DNA from 3 places in the Paenibacillus sp. JT31N17 genome. Region 3 is predicted to be linked to each of the others. Evidence: riboswitches for the same ligand, from Rfam matches in the RefSeq annotation. Region 3 holds a riboswitch; each other region holds the start of a gene.
The links. A riboswitch is a leader RNA that binds a small molecule or an ion and turns the genes downstream of it on or off. The one in region 3 is predicted to bind cyclic di-GMP.
Positions count from the first base shown of each region.

Region 1: it holds a riboswitch for cyclic di-GMP, as region 3 does, so the genes downstream of both, AC0YOB_RS25860 (transglutaminase-like domain-containing protein) here and AC0YOB_RS21560 (hypothetical protein) in region 3, are expected to answer to the same signal.
Region 2: it holds a riboswitch for cyclic di-GMP, as region 3 does, so the genes downstream of both, AC0YOB_RS25460 (acyl carrier protein) here and AC0YOB_RS21560 (hypothetical protein) in region 3, are expected to answer to the same signal.

Region 1 is NZ_JBWDNP010000010.1:70,651-77,900, reverse strand. Features, by position in the region: gene AC0YOB_RS25880 (ParA family protein) at 1-449, shown strand, start outside; gene AC0YOB_RS25875 (hypothetical protein) at 412-825, shown strand; gene AC0YOB_RS25870 (Hsp20/alpha crystallin family protein) at 983-1,426, opposite strand; gene AC0YOB_RS25865 (class D sortase) at 1,732-2,376, shown strand; cyclic di-GMP riboswitch class I at 2,442-2,524, shown strand; cyclic di-GMP riboswitch class I at 2,564-2,644, shown strand; gene AC0YOB_RS25860 (transglutaminase-like domain-containing protein) at 2,659-3,471, shown strand; gene AC0YOB_RS25855 (SdrD B-like domain-containing protein) at 3,753-7,250, opposite strand, start outside.
Region 2 is NZ_JBWDNP010000009.1:242,476-249,725, reverse strand. Features, by position in the region: gene AC0YOB_RS25470 (hypothetical protein) at 106-1,059, opposite strand; gene AC0YOB_RS25465 (3-oxoacyl-ACP synthase III family protein) at 1,146-2,135, opposite strand; gene AC0YOB_RS25460 (acyl carrier protein) at 2,226-2,483, opposite strand; cyclic di-GMP riboswitch class I at 2,667-2,760, opposite strand; gene AC0YOB_RS25455 (ABC transporter permease) at 3,529-4,461, shown strand; gene AC0YOB_RS25450 (carbohydrate ABC transporter permease) at 4,475-5,362, shown strand; gene AC0YOB_RS25445 (ABC transporter substrate-binding protein) at 5,422-6,987, shown strand; gene AC0YOB_RS25440 (DUF1796 family putative cysteine peptidase) at 7,147-7,250, shown strand, end outside.
Region 3 is NZ_JBWDNP010000006.1:445,568-452,817, forward strand. Features, by position in the region: gene AC0YOB_RS21535 (aldolase) at 1-255, shown strand, start outside; gene AC0YOB_RS21540 (lasso peptide biosynthesis PqqD family chaperone) at 252-566, shown strand; gene AC0YOB_RS21545 (lasso peptide biosynthesis B2 protein) at 594-1,052, shown strand; gene AC0YOB_RS21550 (ABC transporter ATP-binding protein) at 1,405-3,207, shown strand; gene AC0YOB_RS21555 (helix-turn-helix domain-containing protein) at 3,501-3,830, shown strand; gene AC0YOB_RS21560 (hypothetical protein) at 3,834-4,040, opposite strand; cyclic di-GMP riboswitch class II at 4,020-4,102, opposite strand; gene galE (UDP-glucose 4-epimerase GalE) at 4,205-5,254, opposite strand; gene AC0YOB_RS21570 (lipopolysaccharide biosynthesis protein) at 5,260-6,807, opposite strand; gene AC0YOB_RS21575 (glycoside hydrolase family 88 protein) at 6,804-7,250, opposite strand, start outside.

The sequences.
Region 1 (7,250 bases), on a different contig from region 3:
ATGATTACATATTTATTGATTGCCCGCCTTCACTTGGCTTGATAGCCGGCAATGCATTGAAAGCCGCTACTGATGTGCTGATCCCTTTTGTTCCGGAAGCCTTCTCCGTCAAGGGGCTTCAGCGCGTAATCCAGACTATCGAAGCATTCGGCTCCAAGGAGGAACCTTCGCCGCGGATTACCGGCATCATTGCGATGATGGTCGACGGGCGGTCCAAATTGCATCAGGAATTGGTGGGCCATGCCCGTGAGTTCTGCAGCAAGAAGGATATCCGGCTGTTCGAAACCATGATTCCGCGGTCGATCAGCTTTGCCAACGCCGCAGCCTATGAGGGCTCGCCGCTTGTATGGACTGACCGCTCCAATCCCGCTGCGGAAGCCTATTATACTTTGGCCAAGGAGGTGTTCGAATATGCCGCCAAGAAAAAAAGAACTGCTCGTAAACTTTGAAGAACCTACTGACAAGCCGTCCTCCGCTGCACCGGAATCCATGGTAGAAAAAGCCGAAAAAACGCTGCGCACCAGAAAGAAGCCGGCTGCAGCCAAGCAAGCCCGGAAATCGCCAGCCGATCCTCCCGGTCAGGAAGCTCCGCCAACTCCAGCTGTTAAAGTGGAGGAACTGGTGCCGCAGGTCAAGCTGGATAAGAAGCTGCGCAAGGAAACCCACTCCAAAGCCGAATTTTATATCCGCAAGGATCTGCTGGAACGGGTCAAAACGATATCGCAAGATAAAGGCAAAGGCTTCAAAACCAACCTTATCAATTATGCGCTGGAGCAGGCATTGGATGGGCTTGACAGATCAGGCCATTCTCCTTCGGCGGATTAGACGTGCATCATCCATTATAGATGTGTTTATGACAAAACAGGCCGCCAGCGGGTATTCCGCCAGCTGCCTGTTTTGTTGTGGTTTGCCCTTGTACCCTTGGCCGTGTTCCCCGATTACAGCGATTATTTCATCAGACCTTCAGCCAAAGAGACAAATCTTATTGAATTTCAATGCGTTTCTTAACGGATTGCGCTTTTTCCTTCTTGGGTATTTCCAGCTTCAGAATACCGTTCTCGAAGCGCGCCGATATTTGGTCATCCTTAATATTTTCTACATAGAACCGGCGGACAAATTCGCCATAATAACGTTCACGCCGGATAACCTGATGATCTTCCCCATCCACATTCTGTTCCTGGTTGCGCGAAGCCTTAATCGTCAAATAATGATTGCTGTAGCTGATATCGATATCAGCTTTACTGAATCCGGGAAGCTCGGACTCAATCAGAAAAGCATCCTCGCGTTCGTGAATATCCGTGCGGAATGGATGGGTATTGCTTCTCATCGGCGCAAAGAAATCTTCATTGAAGATATCATGGAATGATTTCATCAAGCTGCGGCTGACATCTTCATTTCTTTTCCGAAACGGAACTAAATCCAACATGTACATCTCCTCCAATTTCTTATAATGTGATGCTTACACTTTTTATTATAAGGTTGCTGTCTGCTTTCCTCAAACCCGATAAAACAACAATAAAAATCATTTTCCGTGAATTTAAGGAAATCCGGCAGTCCCCTCGTTATTTTTCTCAGTCTTTCTTTGACTTTCTCTGACTTTGACTATTTTTGACCTTACACTGCAGCTGGCGTGCTGCCCAGAATAGCCATGAGGACGTTACATTCCACATGTTGTTCAGATTTTGTACAGTTCCTATCTGGTATAATGGCCTTACAGGAGGGCCTGCCAACATGAAGAAACTGCTTTCTTTTTTGCTGATCATCACTGGATTTGTGCTGATTGCGCTGCCTTTTGCAAAAGAATGGCATTATGATCAGAAGCAGCGGCGTCTGCTTGATCGCATGGATCATAATACCTTCGCCTCCGCGGCTGAGAAATCCGATCGCCTGCTTGCAGAGAGTTACCAGCGACTATCCGACCTGTTTTCTAATGAAGCAGACGCTGCCTTACCTGAGGCTGTCAGCGACGATCAGAGCAAGGAAGATACTCAAGGAATCGCTGTTATTGAAATCGGCAGCCTCGATGTGAAGCTTCCTGTTCTGGAAGGCGCCACAACGCAAAACATGAAGTACGCCGCTGTCCATCTGACAGAAACAGCCGCACTTGGAGATATTGGCAATGCTGCCCTGGCTGCACACCGGGCTCATACGAAAGGCCGATTGTTCAATAGGCTGGGTGAAGTGAAGATGGGCGACAAAATTACGATACGGGTCAAAGACAAGGTTATGGAATATACCGTATTCAAAATATCGGTCGTCAAGCCAACTGACCTGTCCGTATTGAATGGCAATGACACCGACAGGGTGCTCACGCTTATCACATGCGATCCGCTGATTAATCCGACCCATCGTCTGATTGTCCAGGCGAAAATGTAATCTATTATCACTTAAAAATAGTTGTATATTCTATCAAATATTGGTATAGTAAATGTCAAGATAAGTCACGATAACGGCAAACCTGTCGAAAGGCAGCGACGCAAAGCTAGAGGGCCTTCCCATTATTGGATGGCAGCCAGCTACCGAAAGTTTGTCTTTTTTTGTTTTCTAAAAACAATAAACACTCAACGATAAATGGCAAACTTGTCGAAAGACAGGGACGCAAAGCTAAAGGGCCTTCCCGCTTGGATGGCAGCCAGCTACCGAAAGGAGTCTTATTTCATGAAATCTTTTTTTCTTGTTCTCGCGACCGTAATCATTTTGTCCCTTCCCCTCTCCACGACTGTAGCTGCATCCGGTACGGACTCCCCGACTTGGCTCGATACGAAGCAATTGGACAATGGAGTTATCGGAGCTGCATTTAAACCTGCCGCAAAAACACCTATTGTGCTGTTAATAACCAAAAACGGAGTCACTTATACATACAAATTGCCTGCCACAGGTACGATGGAATACTTCCCCCTGCAGCTTGGTGATGGTGCTTATACTATCTCTCTTATGCAAAATGTTACCGGCACCAAATACAAAAAAATCGGTACGGAATCAGTTAACCTGAACTTGAGCGATGACAGCAGTGTATTTCTCGGTTCCGTGCAAAATATCAATTGGAAAAGCTCTCCGACTGCTGTCGCCAAAGCCAAGGAATTGACGAAAAACAAAACGAAAGTTGAAGACAAAGTCAAAGCGATTCACGATTATATCGTTAAAACCATCAAATATGATTCCAAATTGAGCACATCTGTAACAACGGACTATATTCCCGATGCGAACAGAACGTTGAAATCAGGCAAAGGCATCTGTTATGATTACTCCTCCCTGTTTGCAGTCATGGCTCGCAGCGCCGGCATCCCTACAAAGCTGGTTATGGGAACAACCGATTATGTGAAAGGCTACCATGCCTGGAACCAGGTAATGATTAACGGGAAATGGAGCAATATTGATACAACGGTTGATTCCGGTTTGGGCAAAACCAGCACAAGCAGCAGTTCAATGTTCAAAGAAGCCGGCAAATACGCAGCAGCTAAATTCTATTAAGCATTAATCTGATCGCTTGATAGCATCTGTCATTAAGCAAAAGCAGCTTAAGACAGCAAATAGCGCAAAAAAGAGACTATTACAGGATCCCCCCTCCTGTAAAGTCTCTTTTTTGCATTTTAACGGGCAGTTCGGTATTAAGTGGTCTGGATATGCAATCCTTTATTTCATGACAAATGCCTCACCTATTGTGCATCTCACCATTATCATATGAGGAGCCGCGCCTCCTCATATGATAATGCGGAGGAACAGCTCCTGATGGATTTTTACTAAAAATGATCTTATTTCTGGAGATGCTTCCGGCGCAATCTCAGCAAAACAATTCCGAGAATGACCAGGCACAGTCCTGCAAGTTGAAGCGGCAAAGAACTGCTTTCCCCTGTTTTGGGGAGCGTCTTGCCAGGTGTGCTGCTGCCTGGATCGTCATTACCGGGTTCTATACCGCCCAAAGGAATCTCATCCACATTTACATCGAACAGGACTTCTTCTTCGTTGCCGTCCTTGTCAATTACGATGATAGAGAAATGATCCTCGCCCGTATAGCCCGGTTCAGGTGTATACATCCATTTACCATCCGGATCAACCGTCAATGTACCATGTTCCGGTTGGGTACCGATTGCAACATTGCCGCCTTCTGGTACTTTAACCGTCCCTTTAATCGGTTTGTCCTGTACGGTTGTTTCCTGCTGCGGTACTTGTGTATCGCTGCCAGGTTCTGCGCCTGGATCAGTCGGCTCACCTGGATTCGATGGTGTACCCGGGTTACCCGGATTGACTGGCGAACCTGGTTCGCCCGGTGCTCCCGGATCAACCGGCGGCATTCCCGGATTTGCCGGATTTGCCGGATTTGCCGGATCCTCCGGATCGTCAGGTGTTGTCGGATCCTCCGGATCAAGTGGAGGGAAGTACGGATAATAAGGATACATTAATCCCAAATCGATCGTGAGATCTTCCCATCCCCGCGGGGCGTCTTCACCAATCGTGATGACTGCTGTAGTACCGTCAGTCAGCTTATTGGAGTCTTTATCAGCCGCTATTCCCACTGCTTCCGGAGTTGTCAATTCATAGCCCTCAGGAGCTTCGAATTGAACAAAATATTGGCCTCCGACCAGATTGTCAAACCGATAATAACCCGGTTTCCCTGCAGCATCATCTGCAGTCAAAGTCTCTGCAAGCAATTGCATGTCTTTGTTATAAAGCTTGACCTTCACGTTGTTAATACCGTCGTCATCAGCTTCATCCTGCATGCCATTCCCGCTGCTGTCCAGCCATACGTAGTTGCCAATGACGCCTTTGGCAACAAGACCCAAGTCAATGCCGAGATCCTCCCAGCCGGGAGTTTCGCCGATTTGAATTTTAGCTGTAAAACCATTCTCATCGGTTGCATTGGAATCCTCTTTGACGTCGGCTCCTTGTTCCTGAACGGTCCTCATATAGTCGGCAGGCACAATGAACTTGACTAAATAGTCGCCTGGCAGCAATCCGTCGAACAAATAATAACCCGCTCTGCCTGTCGGATCCGCTGCAGTTGTTGTAGCGGCGACAGGGGTTCCTGACACATCATCTTTGAACAACTGGACTTCGAGTCCGTTGATTCCCTGAAGCTCATTCTCGTCTTGTATACCGTTCCGGTTTCGGTCCAGCCATACATAGTTTCCGATCACGCCCCGTGGAACCAATCCCAGATCGATCGTCGGATCCACCCAATTGGAAGGTCCGATTACAATCTCATCGGTAAAGCCGTTGCCGTCCGTGCTGTTGGAATCCGCCTCGGGCGATCCAACCACCGGTTTGGTTGTTTCATACTGTCCACTGTAGAAGAATTTAACGTAGTACCTGCCTTCTTTCAGGCTGCTGAACAGGTAGTAGCCTGGCTGGCCGCCATTATCCTTCGTCACCGCTGTGGCGATTTCCGTTCCATTCCGGTCATCGTACAACTTCACGGTTACTCCGTTGACGCCGGATTCATCATCGTTTTGTATGCCGTCCTGATTCTTGTCCAGCCATACATAATCGCCGATAGCGCCTTTCATTGCGATCAGGCCCAGATCAATACTGTGATCCACCCAACCCGGAATTTCGCCAATTTCAATAACAGATGTAATTCCGTTTTTGTCCGTTGCGTTAGAATCCAGATCCGGATCCGCTCCTTGTCCCGCAGCGGTCTTCACATAATCTGTTGGAACAATGAACTGCACAAAATAATTGCCTTGCAGCAGATTATCGAACAGATAATAGCCCGGCTTACCTGTGGAATCGTCAGCCGTGGTTGTTGCGGCAACAGGAGCTCCAGCGGGAGAGTCCTTATAAAGCCGAACTTCGATTCCGTTGATTCCTTGAAGCTCGTCTTCATTTTGTATGCCGTCGCGGTTGCGGTCATCCCATACATAATTTCCGATTTCACCTCGCGGCACCAATCCCAAATCGATGGTCGGATCATCCCACTTAGAAGGTCCGATTACGATTTCATCCGTAAATCCGCTCACATCCGTGCTGTTCGAGTCTTCAGCAGGCACTGCCGCTTCAGGAGAAGTCATTCCATACTGTCCTTCGTAAATGAACTGGACATAGTAGGTATCCTCCGGGAGTCCGGTGAACAGATAGTAGCCGTCTTTGCCGGCATTCTCATGGGTCACCGCCTCGGCAATTGCCGGTCCGGCAATATCTTTGTACAGCTTCACGATAACGCCGTTAAGTCCGGACTCGCTGTCGTTCTGAGCGCCGTCTTCATTATCGTCCAGCCACACATAGTCTCCGATCGTGCCTCTCGGGTCCGTAGTAACAGGTACATCAAGCGTTACTTCAACCATTGGTGTCTCATCAGGCTTCGCAGAAGCTGTATTCGTTACCTTGGGCTGCCCCATATCGGAGTTTGTAACTGTATAGGTATACTTGATTTGCTTGGACTCGCCTGGCTGCAGCACCGGAATGGCCGGAATACCGGATACCAGGGAATCACTGATCACCACATTGTGCAGAACAGAACTGCCCGTATTCACGATCGTAACCGTGTATTCAATTTGCGTTCCCTCTTCGGTTACGGACAGCACATTGGCAGTTTTGTTGATTTTGAGTCCCGCCGTCGGAATCTTCGCATCATCCGTGATCGGGTCAGGAGATTCGTTATAATGCACGGTTGCCGTATTATCCAAATCGGTGCCGTCGATATCGTCGGCCGTGATGGTATACGCACCTTCCAGCGACAACGATTTGCCAACTGCCAAATCCTTAATGACAACATAAGGCTCCGAGCCCGTACCCGGGTTGTCGATGCGGGTAATAATATCCGGGCGGCTGTGAGTATTTCCATTGATTGCAATTGGATCGCCATCATACGTAAGCTTATCGAATTGGAATCCGGACTGTCCTCTGTCCAATGCATCCGAAACCTTGATATTATGCATGGTGACGGACGAAGTATTCGTCAAATCGATTTTGTAATGAACCTTGTTGCCTTTCACTACATAATCCTGCGAAGCGACGCCTGCTGTCCCCGGTTCCACGTTTGTGATGGTTTTATCCATGTCAGCCGAAGGATAATCGTTATTATCAGGAGGACTGGTTTCAATCAGACCCAGATCGATCGTACGATTCTTTTCGGCCGTGCCAAGCGTGATTTCATCGGTTTTGTACGTTTTGTAGCCGCTGGCACCGATTACGGGTGCAACAAAATTGGAATCCTCAGCGATTGCATGATTCGGATCGGTTCCCTTCTTGTTGGCATCAGTAGTTGTGTATTTGTCGGGAACGACGAATTCGACGTTGTAGTCGCCAGCTTC
Region 2 (7,250 bases), on a different contig from region 3:
ACCGGTAAGCCTGACCAGCTTACGTATAGGCCCCAAGCCTGTAGCATCCGGAAAACCCTTACTTTTACTTTTTTTTGCAATTACAATCGGTTTTTTTTCAACGCTTCAAACTTTCTCAATTTCTAAAAAAATAACTACCTGGTTTTGCTCCACAAAGATATCGACATCGTTTATACTTTCTTGTGGTATTAGTTCTACGAGCTCTTGCATTTGTCCATTAGTTCGATAAATAAGCCACCAATCCATCACAGCTTCCATATAGCCACAATCAGCAACGTCCGGAAGATAATTACCTATCAACAACCGTCCTCTTGGGTTTAGTAAATCAAATAACTTGCTAGTTAATTTTTTTGCTACGCTATCCTTCAGATAATCATATAGACCAGCAGTGTATATCAAATCAAACTTAGGAAGAGACACTCTATCTTTAAGAATGTCAAGAACAGAGGCATGTATGGCTTCACCAAAGTCTTTTATCAGCTCTTCTGTCACAGAAAGGGATTCTTTATCTTGATCAATGGCCACAAACTTACCAATACTTTGGTTATTAGTCGTAACACTATCTTGCACTTCTCTTAAATGACCAGAAGAGATCGCAAGAATAGAAGGATTCTTAATTCGTTCTGATGTTTGATTAATTTTTCTGGAGAGGATACGTCTTCTTTCACGAACAGCATTGCATGCATTGCTTATGCTGTTTAACTCGTAGTATAGAGCCTCCGAAACATCTGCTTGTCCCTCCTTGAAAGGTAGCAAAGTTTTGTCATTATAAGCATAAATCAAGTCCATCATGACAGGGTCACCTGCATAGCCACGTGGTTTTTCGAACACTCGACGTGTTAGTGGCTCCTGTAGAAAGAAATGGTGTATTGAATGTTCACGATATTGTATGATAAATCGTTCCCAGTCTTCTGTTGATAAATGTGTACGTATGTTTCTTAATCCACCATACAAAGTACTTAAAGCTGCAGAGAATTGACCTTGATTAATCAATCCTTCAACCTGACCAAAAAGAAGCTCTTTTATATCCGTAATGTCCAACCTATCGGCTAGATTCAATTTAGTGCACCTCCGCAATAATCATGAGTACGTCCATTATATAGAGAGCATTTCGGATATTATTCGATTTAGATTAGTCCTTTCATTTACCAAGTAAGAGAGCATACTCCCCATGACAGACCCGCACCAAACCCGGCAAGCATCAGTTTATCCCCACGTTTAATTCTTTCAGCTTTCAATTCGTGGTATAAGGCAATGGGAATAGTTGAAGAGTTCGTATTTCCGTAGTCCCGAATCTGTATAGAGAACTTGTCTTTAGGAATCTCTAGCTTACCGCGGAGAGCGTCTATCACATATTCGTTAGCTTGATGAAAGACAAAGAAATCGTAATCATGGACAGTCTCTTTGTTTTGCTCGAGAAATCTTTTTATACTTAGTCTTACTTCTTTTAATACAAAATTAAAGACATCGAAGCCATCCATATAAAGTTCAGCTCTTGAACGCGTGTTACCCAATTTATCAACTTGTTCTACTAGCGCTTCAGGAGTAATGGGTTCGCGTAACCCACCTGCAGGAATGATTACTTTGCCTACACCACCACCATCTGTACCAAAAGTGAAGGTTCCTATAGATGAAGTCCCAAGTTCACTCCTGGATAGTAAAGTAGCCGTTGCACCATTTCCAAATAAGGGCCGTATAGATTTGTCTTTAGGATTTACAAATTTGGTGCTAGTATCTGAGGTGACCAACAACACATTTTTCGCCGTTCCGTTTTCAATCAATCCTTTGGCTAAGGAAAGTGTATACACGAACCCTGAGCATGCAAGGTTAATATCCAAAGCCCCACACGAATTTGGTAGACCTACTCGATGTTGAATTAAACAGGATGTTGATGGCATTAGATAATCAGGTGTTGCCGTACAGTACAATAGAAACTCAATCTCTGACGGGTGACATACATTAGAATCAAACAATTTTTGTATGGCTTGACATGCTAGGTCCGAGGGGTATTCATTATCACCAGCGATATGTTTGGAGTAGATGCCTGTTTTTTGGGTTACGCTACTTTCTGGATCGTTATATTCTTTGTTCTCAGGAACGGAAACTTCAATCGCTTTTATAAAACTTGTATACATAAATCTCACCCTCTTTGTCGCAATGATGGAGACCAAATATATTCAGTGTAGACCCGAATAAGATCAACATTAAAACTACAAATCAAATCATTACTCCATTTTAGATAATTTCGTTTCCACTTGATCGATTATCTTTTTGACAGTAGAAAAGTCCGAAATGAGTAGTTCGTCACCATCATTAAAATTAACTCCAGTGCTATCTTCCAAATCAATTACCAGTGTCACGAAGTCCAAAGAGTCTAGTCCTACCGCAGTTAGATCTTCGTTCATATCAATCTCACGTTGTAACTTCAATGTTTGTTTCACTATTGCAATAATTTCCGGTGTGACTTCATTAATAGTTTTCATTAACTTATCTCCTCATTAATGTAATTTTGTAGCTTAAATGAATAGTTTAGCTATTTTTCTGTTCAACCAACCCGAACAGATAGGCGAATGATCCTTTCAAATCGGATCCTACAATATTTTTTGTACGCAAAAAACCTCCAATCTAATAGATTAGGAGAATACGAAGGAAAAATATCCATCATATTCGGTAACTGGCTGGCATCATGGAATAGCTCGTCCACCTTAGCCCCTATAGCTTTGCGTCCCCCCTTTTCAGATGGGTTTGCCTTTGTCGCATGAAATTTTAATTTACTTTACTAATATATACTTATATACCACATTATAGAATGGTCTTTTCGACCTATTTCGGTAAATTTCAACAAGATTCGTGCAAAATTCTTATGTGAAACGAAATATATGACCCCCTCTCTACGTTTAATATCTTTCAAATTGCTCCCCCACGCCCGCCGCGCCAGGAATTTTTAAGCATATATCGATTTCCTAAAACTTACCTTTACATATGAATTTAACTAATTTTTTATAGGTTTCCGCCTATCTCAACAATTGATCAGCAAAACACCCAATACTAAAAAAACCTCTATAACATAAATTAACCCAATAATAACTTGTATCTTTACTCTTAATTTCTTATATCGGTTTATTTCGTATATTTTTGAGCTGCATATATTAGAAACCATAATCTCCGCGAGACTCCTCCCATTGCATGAAGGAATCGACAAAACTTTACAAAAATCGCCATCCCTATTATAATACATTTGCTTACAAGATTAATTATTTTGTTTGTAAATTATTGTACATATTGAGAGGGTTAAAAGGAGGTGTAGCGGCAAAATATTGGATATTATTGGAAATATAAAAAACGATGGGAATCTATAATTCATCTATATGAAAAACACTCAAATGAATGCGCGCTTGACAAAGATTTTTGGATTTAAGCAAGACAGACAAGGTCAAAGCAATTATTTTAAGTTGTGAAAACTTCCGGTTTTGCTTCTGCTTTTGTCGTCATTACCGACGATCTCGTCATGTAGAAGGGAACATCGAAATGAAACTGCTAGTGGCCGGTAAAAAGGCTAAAAATCTCCGGCGATACGTTGCGTTAGGGCTTATGATGCTGCCGGGCATCCTCTACCTTTTGATCAACAATTATTTGCCGATGTTCGGCGTCATCATCGCGTTTAAAGATTTCAACTATACCAAGGGCATCTTCGGCAGCAACTGGATCGGGTTCAAAAATTTCGAGTATCTATTCAAGACATCCGATGCGCTCCTGATTACCCGAAATACCATTCTATATAATGCCGCTTTCATCTGTTTAAACCTAATCGTGCCGGTCTTTATGGCGATTCTGCTCAATGAAGTCAGGAAAAGGTGGCTATCGCGCTTTTATCAGACCGTTATCCTGCTGCCCTACCTGATCTCGATGGTCATCGTCGGCTACCTCGTCTTCGCGATGCTCAGTGCGGATACCGGCTTCCTGAACAAAACGGCCCTGCCGATGCTGGGCTTGCCGGACTTCTCCTGGTACAGCGAGGCGCATGTATGGCCTTATATTCTGACCGTTGTTCATCTATGGATCAGCGCGGGCTCCTTGAGCGTGATCTACTTAGCCTCGATTATCGGCATCGATCCCGAGTATTACGAGGCGGCTACGATCGATGGGGCCGGTAAGTGGCAGCAGATCAAGCGCATCACAATTCCGCTGCTGGTGCCGGTGATTACGATTATGACGCTGCTGCAGATCGGCCGCATCTTCTATTCCGACTTCGGCTTGTTCTATCAGGTGCCGCTGAACGCGGGCGCTCTGCAATCGACGACCAACGTCATCGATACGTATGTCTACCGCTCCCTGATGACACTCGGCGACGTCGGCATGTCCTCGGCAGCCGGCGTCTATCAATCGCTTGTCGGTTTCGTATTGGTGCTGGCGGCTAACTTCGTCGTCAGAAAAATTAACAAAGATCACGCTTTATTTTAAGAAGGTGGCTCGCATGAAAACGAATAACTCTGTCTGGCAATGGTTCGTGCACATCGTGCTGCTCTTCATATCGACCTTATGCCTGCTTCCGTTCATTTTACTGCTCATCACATCCTTTACGGACGAGCAGTCGATTCTTCGCCACGGATATTCCTTTTTTCCGGAGGCCTTCAGCATGGCTGCCTATCAGTACTTATGGCATGAAATCGACCGCATTTTGCGCGCTTACGGCATCACGATCGCCATTACGGTGATCGGGACCGTTGCCGGACTGATCATTACGGCGCTTCTAGCCTACCCGCTGTCGCGAAAGGAGATGCCTCTCGGCAGGTTCTGGTCGTTCTTCGTGTTCTTTACTATGCTGCTTAACGGCGGACTGGTGCCGCAATACTTAGTCTACACGCAGCTGCTCGACCTGAAGAACACGCTTTTCGCACTGATCGTGCCGGGACTGTTAATGAATGCCTTCTATGTGATGATGATGCGCACGTTTTTCGCGACGTCGATCCCGGCTCCCGTAATCGAGTCGGCCAATATAGACGGAGCCGGCGAATTCCGGACGTTCGTTCAGATCGTGCTTCCGCTGTCGCTGCCGATCTTGGCAACCGTCGGGCTGTTCCAAATGATTCATTATTGGAACGATTGGTTTAACGGCATGATCTACATTACGGACAGCAAGCTGTTTAGTCTGCAGAACCTGCTGAACCGCATCCTGCTCGACTTCGATTTCCTGACCAGCAGCAACTTCGCAGGTAATACGGGCGATAGATATGCTGATGTTCCGAAGGAGACGGTGCGCATGGCAATGGCGGTCATCGGAATCGTTCCGATTCTGATTGCCTATCCGTTCTTCCAGCGCTATTTCGTAAAAGGGCTCACGATTGGCGCAATTAAAGGGTAAGGCCTTCTCCAGTTTTCCGCTGGTTGGCATATAACATTCTCTCAGGAGGTTTTCATTCCATGTTGAAAAAACGAAAAGCCGTACAAGCAGGACTGGCTGCCCTGCTGGCATCGGTAATGCTGCTGGCAGGCTGCGGCGCGAATAACGCAAGTAGCGCTAATAATGCGGGCGGCACCCAAAACGCTGGTGGGTCATCGTCATCCGAGCCAACCTCATCGCCGACATCAATCGCGTCGGACCTGCCTCCCTATGAGCTTAAGATCGCCTTTTGGGGCAATGATCAGAAGGATTTACCCGAAGTCGAAGAAGCAATGAACAGAATTTTGAAAGAAGAAATCAATGCCACGATCAAGGTGATGCCGGTAGCTCCCAGCCAGTGGGCGCAGCAATCGAACTTGATACTCACCAGCGGCGAGAAGGTGGATCTGATGATCGCCTCCACTCTACATAATTATCCCTCGCTAGCGGCAAGTGGGGTATATCTTCCGCTTGACGATCTGTTAGCAAAATACGGTTCCGGCATCCAGGCAGCCGTGACACCTGCCCAGTTATCGACTGCTAAAGTAAACGGTCAAATATATGCCGTTCCGACAGTCAAGGACATGGCCTCTTACTACGGCATTGAGATGCGTAAAGATTTGGTCGACAAGTACCATATTGATATAACCAAAATCAAAACTCTTGACGATCTAACTGCCGTCTTCCAGACCATCAAAGAAAACGAACCGGATGTAACGCCGCTTGTTGCCAAAAACCCTGGAACCTCTCCGTTTTATGCAGGTTTCCTTCCTTTTGATCCATTGGGGGGAAGCATCGGAGTGCTGCCGGATTACGATAATGGGCTGAAAGTGGCCGATTGGTATGAAACGCCTCAATATGCAGATGAATTGAATTTGATGAATAATTGGTATCAAGCCGGTTACGTGCTGAAGGACGCTGCTACGAGCAAACAAAGCGGCATCGAGCTCGTGAAGGCAGGGAAGGCATTTGCGTTCTTGGGAAACATGAAGCCTGGCTTTGACGCTGAAATCTCCCGGGTTGTCGGCGCAGAGATGGTCAGCGCCAGACTGACCGACGATCATGCGACCTCCGATACGATTAACAACTCCATGTGGTCGATTCCGAAAAGCTCCGAGAATCCCGACAGAGCGATGATGTTGCTCAACCTGCTTTACTCGGACAAACAGCTGTATAATCTGCTCGCCTGGGGAATCGAAGGTAAGCATTACGTGAAGAAGTCGGATAATGTGGTTGATTTCCCGCCGGGCGTTGATATTATGAACGTTTCTTACAATTTCAACTTATCCTATTTGTTAGGAAATCAGTTCCTGTCCTACACCTGGACCTCAGAAGACCCGGACAAGTGGAAGAAGACAGACGAATTTAACAAGAACGCTACACCATCGAAGGCGCTAGGCTTTGTATTTAATGTGACCAATGTGAAAACAGAAGTGGCCGCGGTCAGTAACGTAGTGTCTGAATACGCCCTCAGCCTTGAGACGGGGACGCTCGATCCCAAGGAAAATCTGCCGAAGTTCATCGACAAATTGAAGGATGCAGGAAGCGATAAAATCGTAGCAGAGAAGCAGAAGCAGCTTGACGATTGGGCAAAAACTCAGCAATAACGGCAAGTGCATCACTATTCTTCAATCTAGGGATCGGATGAGGGCTGTTGCTCGAATTTCATCCGTATCTCTAGTCTTTTTCAAATAAAACGATTGGATGGGGAGCATCCGTGAGGAATGGGTACGATATTAGTGTAGATAGAATGGAGTGGATGAATAATGGATGATTGTGAACTATTTAATCATTATTATGATGCAATTATTAGTTTGGGCAACGACTGTTCTACCGCGGAGAATTTAATTTCAAATGGCTTAGTTAAAAT
Region 3 (7,250 bases):
GAGCTGGTGCCGGGTGAAACCGATACCGGGATTCAGCCGGTTGACGGGCTTGAACGGTTCCATACCCTGCTGCGCCACACCTTCCGCCGCTCGTTAATGGAGAAGATGGGCCTCATGGAATGGCATTTCGGCATGCTTGTCCGGTTCATCAACCGGCTTCCGGTATACCGGATCGGCCGTCCCGCCTCCGGATTCACCGCGCACTTGCTCAGTTCGCTTCTGCTCGAAACCATTCAAAAGGAGGAAGCATCATGAACCCAAGCGTTGTACAGCCGACCGGAACTGTCTCGCAATACCCCGGCAATATCGTGAGCGACATGGATGGCGAGAAGGTCATGCTGAGCGTCCGCAATGGCAAATATTATAATTTGGGAGAGACCGGCGGGAGAATGTGGGAGTTGATCGGCGCAGGCAGTCCCGTTGTCCGGATCGTTGAAACGTTGACGGCTGAATACGAGGTTGACAGCAGCGAATGCGAACGCGATGTTTTGCTGTTTCTGAACCATCTGCTCGAGCATGAACTGATCCTGTACGCCCAAGCGGATGAACATCTGTCTGCATCCTAATTTTCATTTAAAAAGTAGGGACCTCATATGAAAATCTTCAGAATTCTCCGCAAGCTGCTTCATACGGACAGAAGGACGCTGCTCATGTTCGTCGAGGCATGTCTGCTGCTGGGCTGGGCACGATGCCAGCTGTTCCGGCCATTCGCCGCCATCGCCCCGAAGCTGGGAGAGCAGACCCGGGAAACCTCCCTGGACTATGACCCGCCCTGTATGCCTGCAATCAGACAGGTCGCGCATGCAATCAATACCGTTAGCCGGCATACGCCATGGGAGAGCAAATGTCTGGTGCGCGCCATCGCGGGCATGAAAATGCTGGAGCGCCGCAGAATCGACAGCACCCTTTACATGGGAACTGCCAAAGACAAGACCGGGCAGCTCATTGCCCATGCCTGGCTGCGCAGCGGCCCCGTCTATATTACCGGCGCGGAAGTTATGAACCGGTTTATCGTTGTGCAGAAATTTGCGAAGGCAGGAAGAAACGGCTGACGCCGTCCACTGGCGGCTAAGTTAGTTTCTTCGCATAGACCTTATAGACATTTATCTACGTGAACCTGATACAGGCTATAAGGCGGGAAGAAACGGCTGATGCCGTCCTCTGGCGGCTAGGTTAGTTTCTTCGCATAGACCTTATAGACATTTATCTACGTGAAACTGATACAGGCTATAAGGCCGGGAAGAAACGGCTGACGCCATCCACTGGCGGCTAAGTTAGTTTCTTCGCATAGACCTTATAGACATTTATCTACGTGAAACTGATACAGGCTATAAGGCCGGGAAAAACCGGCTGCCGCCGTTCATAGGAATGGTGGCGAGAGGTCTCACTTTAGGAGCGAGTTTGATGAACCCCATCCTGCATTACATGAAGCGTCTATACGCTTATTCCGGAGCTGCCCTCACAATCAATCTGCTTGGTATGGTATTCAGCAGTCTCCTTGAAAGTCTCGGCATTCTGCTGCTGATCCCCATGATCAGCATGAGTGGGATTTTGAGCGTACAGCAGGCAAGCGGCTACGATTTCAAAATTCTCGAAGAGCTGCGGGCAATGCCACAGACGTTGGCGCTGACCCTGATTTTGTCTCTTTATGTATTGATCGTGTTCGGTCAAAATCTCATTCAGCGTAAAATAACGATCCGCAATGTGGAGATCCAGCAGATCTTCAGCCGCAAGCTGCGCTTTGAAACCTACAGCACACTGCTCGCGTCCAGGTGGTCCTTTTTCCTCCAGAAGAGGAAGTCGGATCTCATTAATCTGTTAACGATCGAGCTTGCGCGCGTCATTAGCGGAATCAACCTGTTTCTCCAGCTCGTGACCTCCTTCCTGTTTACGCTTATCCAGATTGTGTTCGCCTTCTGGCTCTCGCCGGCCATGACTTTATTCGTACTGGGCTGCGGAACGGTTCTTGCGCTGTTCTCGCGCCAATATATTCATCAGGCGAAGGTGCTCGGCAGTCAAACCTCGGAGCTCTCGCAAAGCTACCTTGCCGGCATTACCGATCAGTTGAACGGTATCAAGGACATCAAGAGCAACAACCTCGAGGAATCCCGCCTGGGCTGGCTTCATTCGCTTACCCAGGGGATGATGCATGAGCAGATGGAGTATATCCGGCTCAGAATGAATTCGCAGCTGGTTTACAAAATATCCTCTGCTCTATTGATCGCGGGCTTCGTGTTTATCTCATTCCAGTTCTTTCATACGCAGGGTCCCCAGCTTCTGCTGGTTATCCTGATCTTCGCCAGGCTGTGGCCGAGATTCACAGGCATTCAATCCAATCTGGAGCAGCTGGCGGCAACGGTCCCCGCCTTCAAAGCGCTCATCAGCCTCCAGAAGGAATGCGCGGAAGCGGTGGAGCAGCACGAGGCGGGTCCTGCCGGCCTGAGTCCGGCCCCGCTTCGTCTGGAGCATGGGCTTACCTGTGACAATGTGTATTTCCGCTACCACCGGCAGGAGGCTGCGCATACGCTTCAGGCAATTAATCTGTTCATTCCCGCTAACCGGATGACAGCCTTTGTCGGACGTTCCGGCGCGGGAAAAAGCACGTTGATCGATCTGCTGATGGGCCTGATGCAGCCTGAATCGGGCCGGATTCTCATCGACGGAGAACCCATTACCAACGCGAATCTGTTTGCCTACCGGCGGTCCATCGGCTATGTGGCGCAGGACCCCTTTCTGTACAATGCCAGCATCAGGGAAAACCTGCTGATGATCAGGCCCGATGCCAGCGAGGATCAGCTGTGGGAAGCGCTGGACTTCGCCTCGTCCGCTGAATTTGTCCGTGCGCTGCCTCTGGGGCTGGAAACGCTCATTGGCGACAGGGGCATCCGGCTGTCCGGAGGCGAAAGGCAGCGGCTTGTGCTGGCGCGGGCCATCATCAGCAAACCGGCCGTGCTCGTGCTGGACGAGGCGACAAGCGCGCTGGATACCGAGAACGAGAAGAAAATCCAGGAGGCGCTGGAGCGGTTGAAAGGAACTATGACCATTATTGTGGTCGCCCATCGTTTATCCACAATCCGTCACGCGGATCAGGTCATTGTCATTGATCAGGGGAAAGTGGTGCAGCGCGGAGGCTTCATGCAGCTTGCGTCTGATCGGGACGGAGTATTCGGCCATCTGCTTGATAATCAGAAGGAAGCCATTGTATAGCTGCCGTAGAGGATGAGGAAACAGGCAGATTCATGCGGCCATGCATGAAAAGAAACGGCTATCGCCGTCCTTTGGCGGCAAAACCCTGGTTTCTTCCCTCAGAAATATAAGCAAAGTATAATCGGGATTTATACTTTCATATATTTCAAAAAAAAAGCGGAAAAGTCTTCAGCGCAATAAAACCGCTGTTCACTTTTCCGCAACTGTTCGTTATAAGCAACAGATTCTTTCTTAATGAAGAAGAATCCGATATAATAAGGTTCAGCAAGCTATAACATTGGAGGATACGTATAATGATTGGAGAACGCATACAACTGCTGCGCAAAAGAAAGGCGCTCTCTTTAACCGAGCTCTCTGAGCGGGCGGGCGTGGCCAAGTCCTACTTAAGTTCCATTGAACGTGGGATTCAGCAAAATCCCTCCATTCAATTTCTCGAGAAAGTCGGAACCGTACTGGGTATTTCCGTAGAAGAACTGCTTCACGTCCAGAAGTCCGATGACGAAGCAAGGCAGCTTGACCGGGAATGGGAAGACCTCGTACGCGAAGCCATGGCATCAGGCGTGAGCAAGGAACAGTTTAAAGAATTTCTGGAATTCAACAAATGGAGGCTCCACAAGGATTAGGCACTATGTAGATGTATTTTCTTCCATGGGTAATGTGCCGTTTTCCAGTTTCGGGAGGGCGCTCAGAACACCCCGGATGACTTCCCGGTCAAGCCCCATTGCCCGTGCGATCATAATCAATTCAACCCACTCTTTGTCCAAATTATCCTTGCGAATCCGTTCTGCAAGCGCCATAACCATTTCCTCCGCTCCGAATTCGGCCGGTTGCACCACTGACTCCATGCGTTTAAGGTGCCCAGGTAAAAACGCACTTCTTCGTCTCCTATTTAAATGTAATCGTTTTCTATATTCACCATTATAATCAAGCCTTTCCGCTGATGCTGTCGCTTCGTGCGATCGAATTTTGATTTTTTCAACTAATTTTGTCGAATAATTCACATTTTTAGTAAAGCAGTCATGAACCGATTCTCATGGATATCGTAGCCTTCGGGATTATTCGCCTGCCATCGCCAAGTATCCTCGCACATCTCCTCGATACAACGGTCTGCAGTCCATCCAAGCTCTTGTCTGGCCTTCCGGATGTCCGCGCAGCTGACCGCAATATCCCCCGGCCTGCGGGCAGCGAAGCGGTACGGCACATGAATCCCCGTCGCTTTCTCGAAGGCCGCTATCATCTCCAGAACGCTTGAACCTCGCCCGGTTCCCAGGTTGTAAATATTCAGACCCGATGAATCCAGAATGCGTCCAAGGGCTCTGATATGCCCAAGCGCCAGATCTACAACATGGATGTAATCCCTGATTCCCGTGCCGTCAGGGGTAGGATAGTCGCTTCCATATATGCTCAGCTCTTCCAGCCTCCCGGCAGCCACCTGCGACAAATAAGGCATCAGATTGTTAGGCGTGCCCGAGGGATTCTCACCGATTCTCCCGCTCTTATGGGCGCCGGCAGGATTGAAATAGCGGAGAATGCTGATTCCCCATTCGGGATTGGATGCCGCCAGATCCTGCAATATCTGCTCAATCATTTGTTTGGTGCGGCCATAGGGGCTGGATGCGCCAATGGGCGAATTCTCGGACACCGGCATATCCCCGGATGCCCCGTACACGGTGGCAGAAGAGCTGAACACAAGCTTGTGCACGCCATATTTGCTCATGATCTCGCACAGCGCCAGCGTGCTGTTCATATTCATCTCATAATACCAAAGCGGTGAACGAACCGACTCGCCGACCGCCTTGAGACCGGCAAAATGGATGGCGGCATCGATTTGATTTCTTGCAAAAACGGCCTCAAGAGCGCTGCGGTCTCTTACGTCCAATTGATAGAACCGAAAGGATTTCCCTGTGATTTCCTTTACCCGATTGAGCGCCTCCGGGCTGCTGTTGGCGAAATTATCCACCACAATGATGTCATATCCGGCCTCCAGCAGCTCGACGCAGGTATGGGTTCCAATATATCCGGCCCCGCCGGTAACCAATATCGCCATAAGGATTATCCCTCCATATTGTGATTGACCTTGCGGCTCATCGCCAGCCTGCGGATGATGCTCCGGCTGATTCCGAGCAGATAGCCAAACTCTTCCGTACGGTGAAACAGTGCGATATAAAGAACATTCACGGTGAAAAAGCCCGCAATGCCTTTCCCTATCAGCTCTGCAAAGCCGTTCGCGGGAATGAAATGGCATACTGCGCTGGCAAGGGCATAAGCACCCGCGCCTGCCAATGTATAGATGAAATAGGTCTTGAAATAATCCGTCAAGGGCCGCTGGAATACATTCCGGTAGACAAAATAAGGAGTCGTCCAGAAGGGAACGGCCAAGCTGCTGATGAGCGACCCGATAAACACGCCGGCTATCCCGATCGTCTGGACGAGCGTAATGGACACGCCAAGGCATACGGCCGCCTGAATGAGCGGGGCATAACGGTCCTGATGGAAGATGCCTGCCGTTGTTTTCACCGTCGTGATGGAATTTCTCATGCCTCTTTCATAAAACAGAGCCAGCAGCAGAACGAGCACGCTGCCGCTCATCAGGAAATCCGGACCGATCCACAGGGTGATGAACGGTTCGATTAATAGGGACAAGAGAATGACAAACAGCGAATACAACCAGAAATTAAGCAGCAGCGTCACTTTATACACTGCAAATATCTTATCCTTGCTCTCCTTGGATACCAGATTGCCGATGCTGTGATACATATTGCTGAAAATCTGATTGATAAAGGTCCGCCCGATTTCGATCAGCATCTTGTAGTTGGAGTACAAGCCGACAGCCGCAACACTTACGAAGCTTGAGATGAGAATATTCTCCGTCCCAAGCACGAAGTAGCTGCCTGTATTCTGCAGGACAATGGCTTTCACATTCTTGATGATCCCCTTCTTCGTCACGCTGTCCAGCCCTCCGCTGACCTTGTCGCGCAGGAACGGATACATCCGGTTGACGGTTACCGTCAGGATAACCGCGGTGCTAAGCGTGATCACACTGTCTATCATCAGAAAAAGAATATAGTTTTTCGTGTAAGTAAGAATTCCTATTTTCAGGCAGGTTGACAGAATCGAAGACAAGGTGAACACAAGCGTCACGATATATCCCTTCTGGCTGACGTTCAGAAATGAATTTTTGTAAGAGAAGAGGTATGGGGTGACGGTATTGAGCAAAAAAATCAGATAAATGGCCGTAAGATGCTCCACGCTGGAATCTTTGACAAAATGGTCAAGGAAAGGCAGCACGGATAAGCCAAGGAGCGCCACGATGAGAGCAATGACCAGATAGGCATTCCGGTACAGCTTCATCAGCTTGTTGATGGTGTCCCTGTCATTGTCCGCGACGGGCTTATAGAGGCTGTAGATAATACTGGAGCCGATACCCGCCTCCGCCAGCGTGAGCATTGTCAGCAGATTGGTGAACAATCCGTTAATACCCAGATACTCGATGCCAAGGCTGTTAATGAACACTGTCCTGGAAATAAAACTGAGGGCCGTAATCACGATCTGGTTGCCGAGTCCCGCCGCAATATTAATTAATGAGCTGCGGACTCTCATGCCGGCACCTGATCCCGGCCCTTGTCCGTCATCATCCGGATGCAAAACCCCTGCGTGAAGGGCAAAATATTGAACAGCATGGAATATACGCCGATATCCTTCGTATCCCCTTGGGAGAAATCGACTGCACCGCTGCGCCTGGTTACCTTCATCAAATAAGAGGCTGCCCGCTGCGATCCCTTGGAGCAAGCCTCCGCGAGATGCTCCAGATGCGAAGCTTCGCCGAGAAACCAGCCAAGCACCGCCGTGGCCGACGAATCCGCTCTGGACTCCTGGCGGGTAATCGTCCAGTTCCAGTTCCCCTCCGTGCCCTGGAAGGCGAGGGAGGCTGCCGCAAATCTCGTAATCATCCCCTCGAGCAGCGGCTTGTCGGGATGAGCCGCCGGCAGCTCGCGCCAGGCGTCCATGAGCCCGATGGCGAACCATCCCAAGCCCCGCCCCCA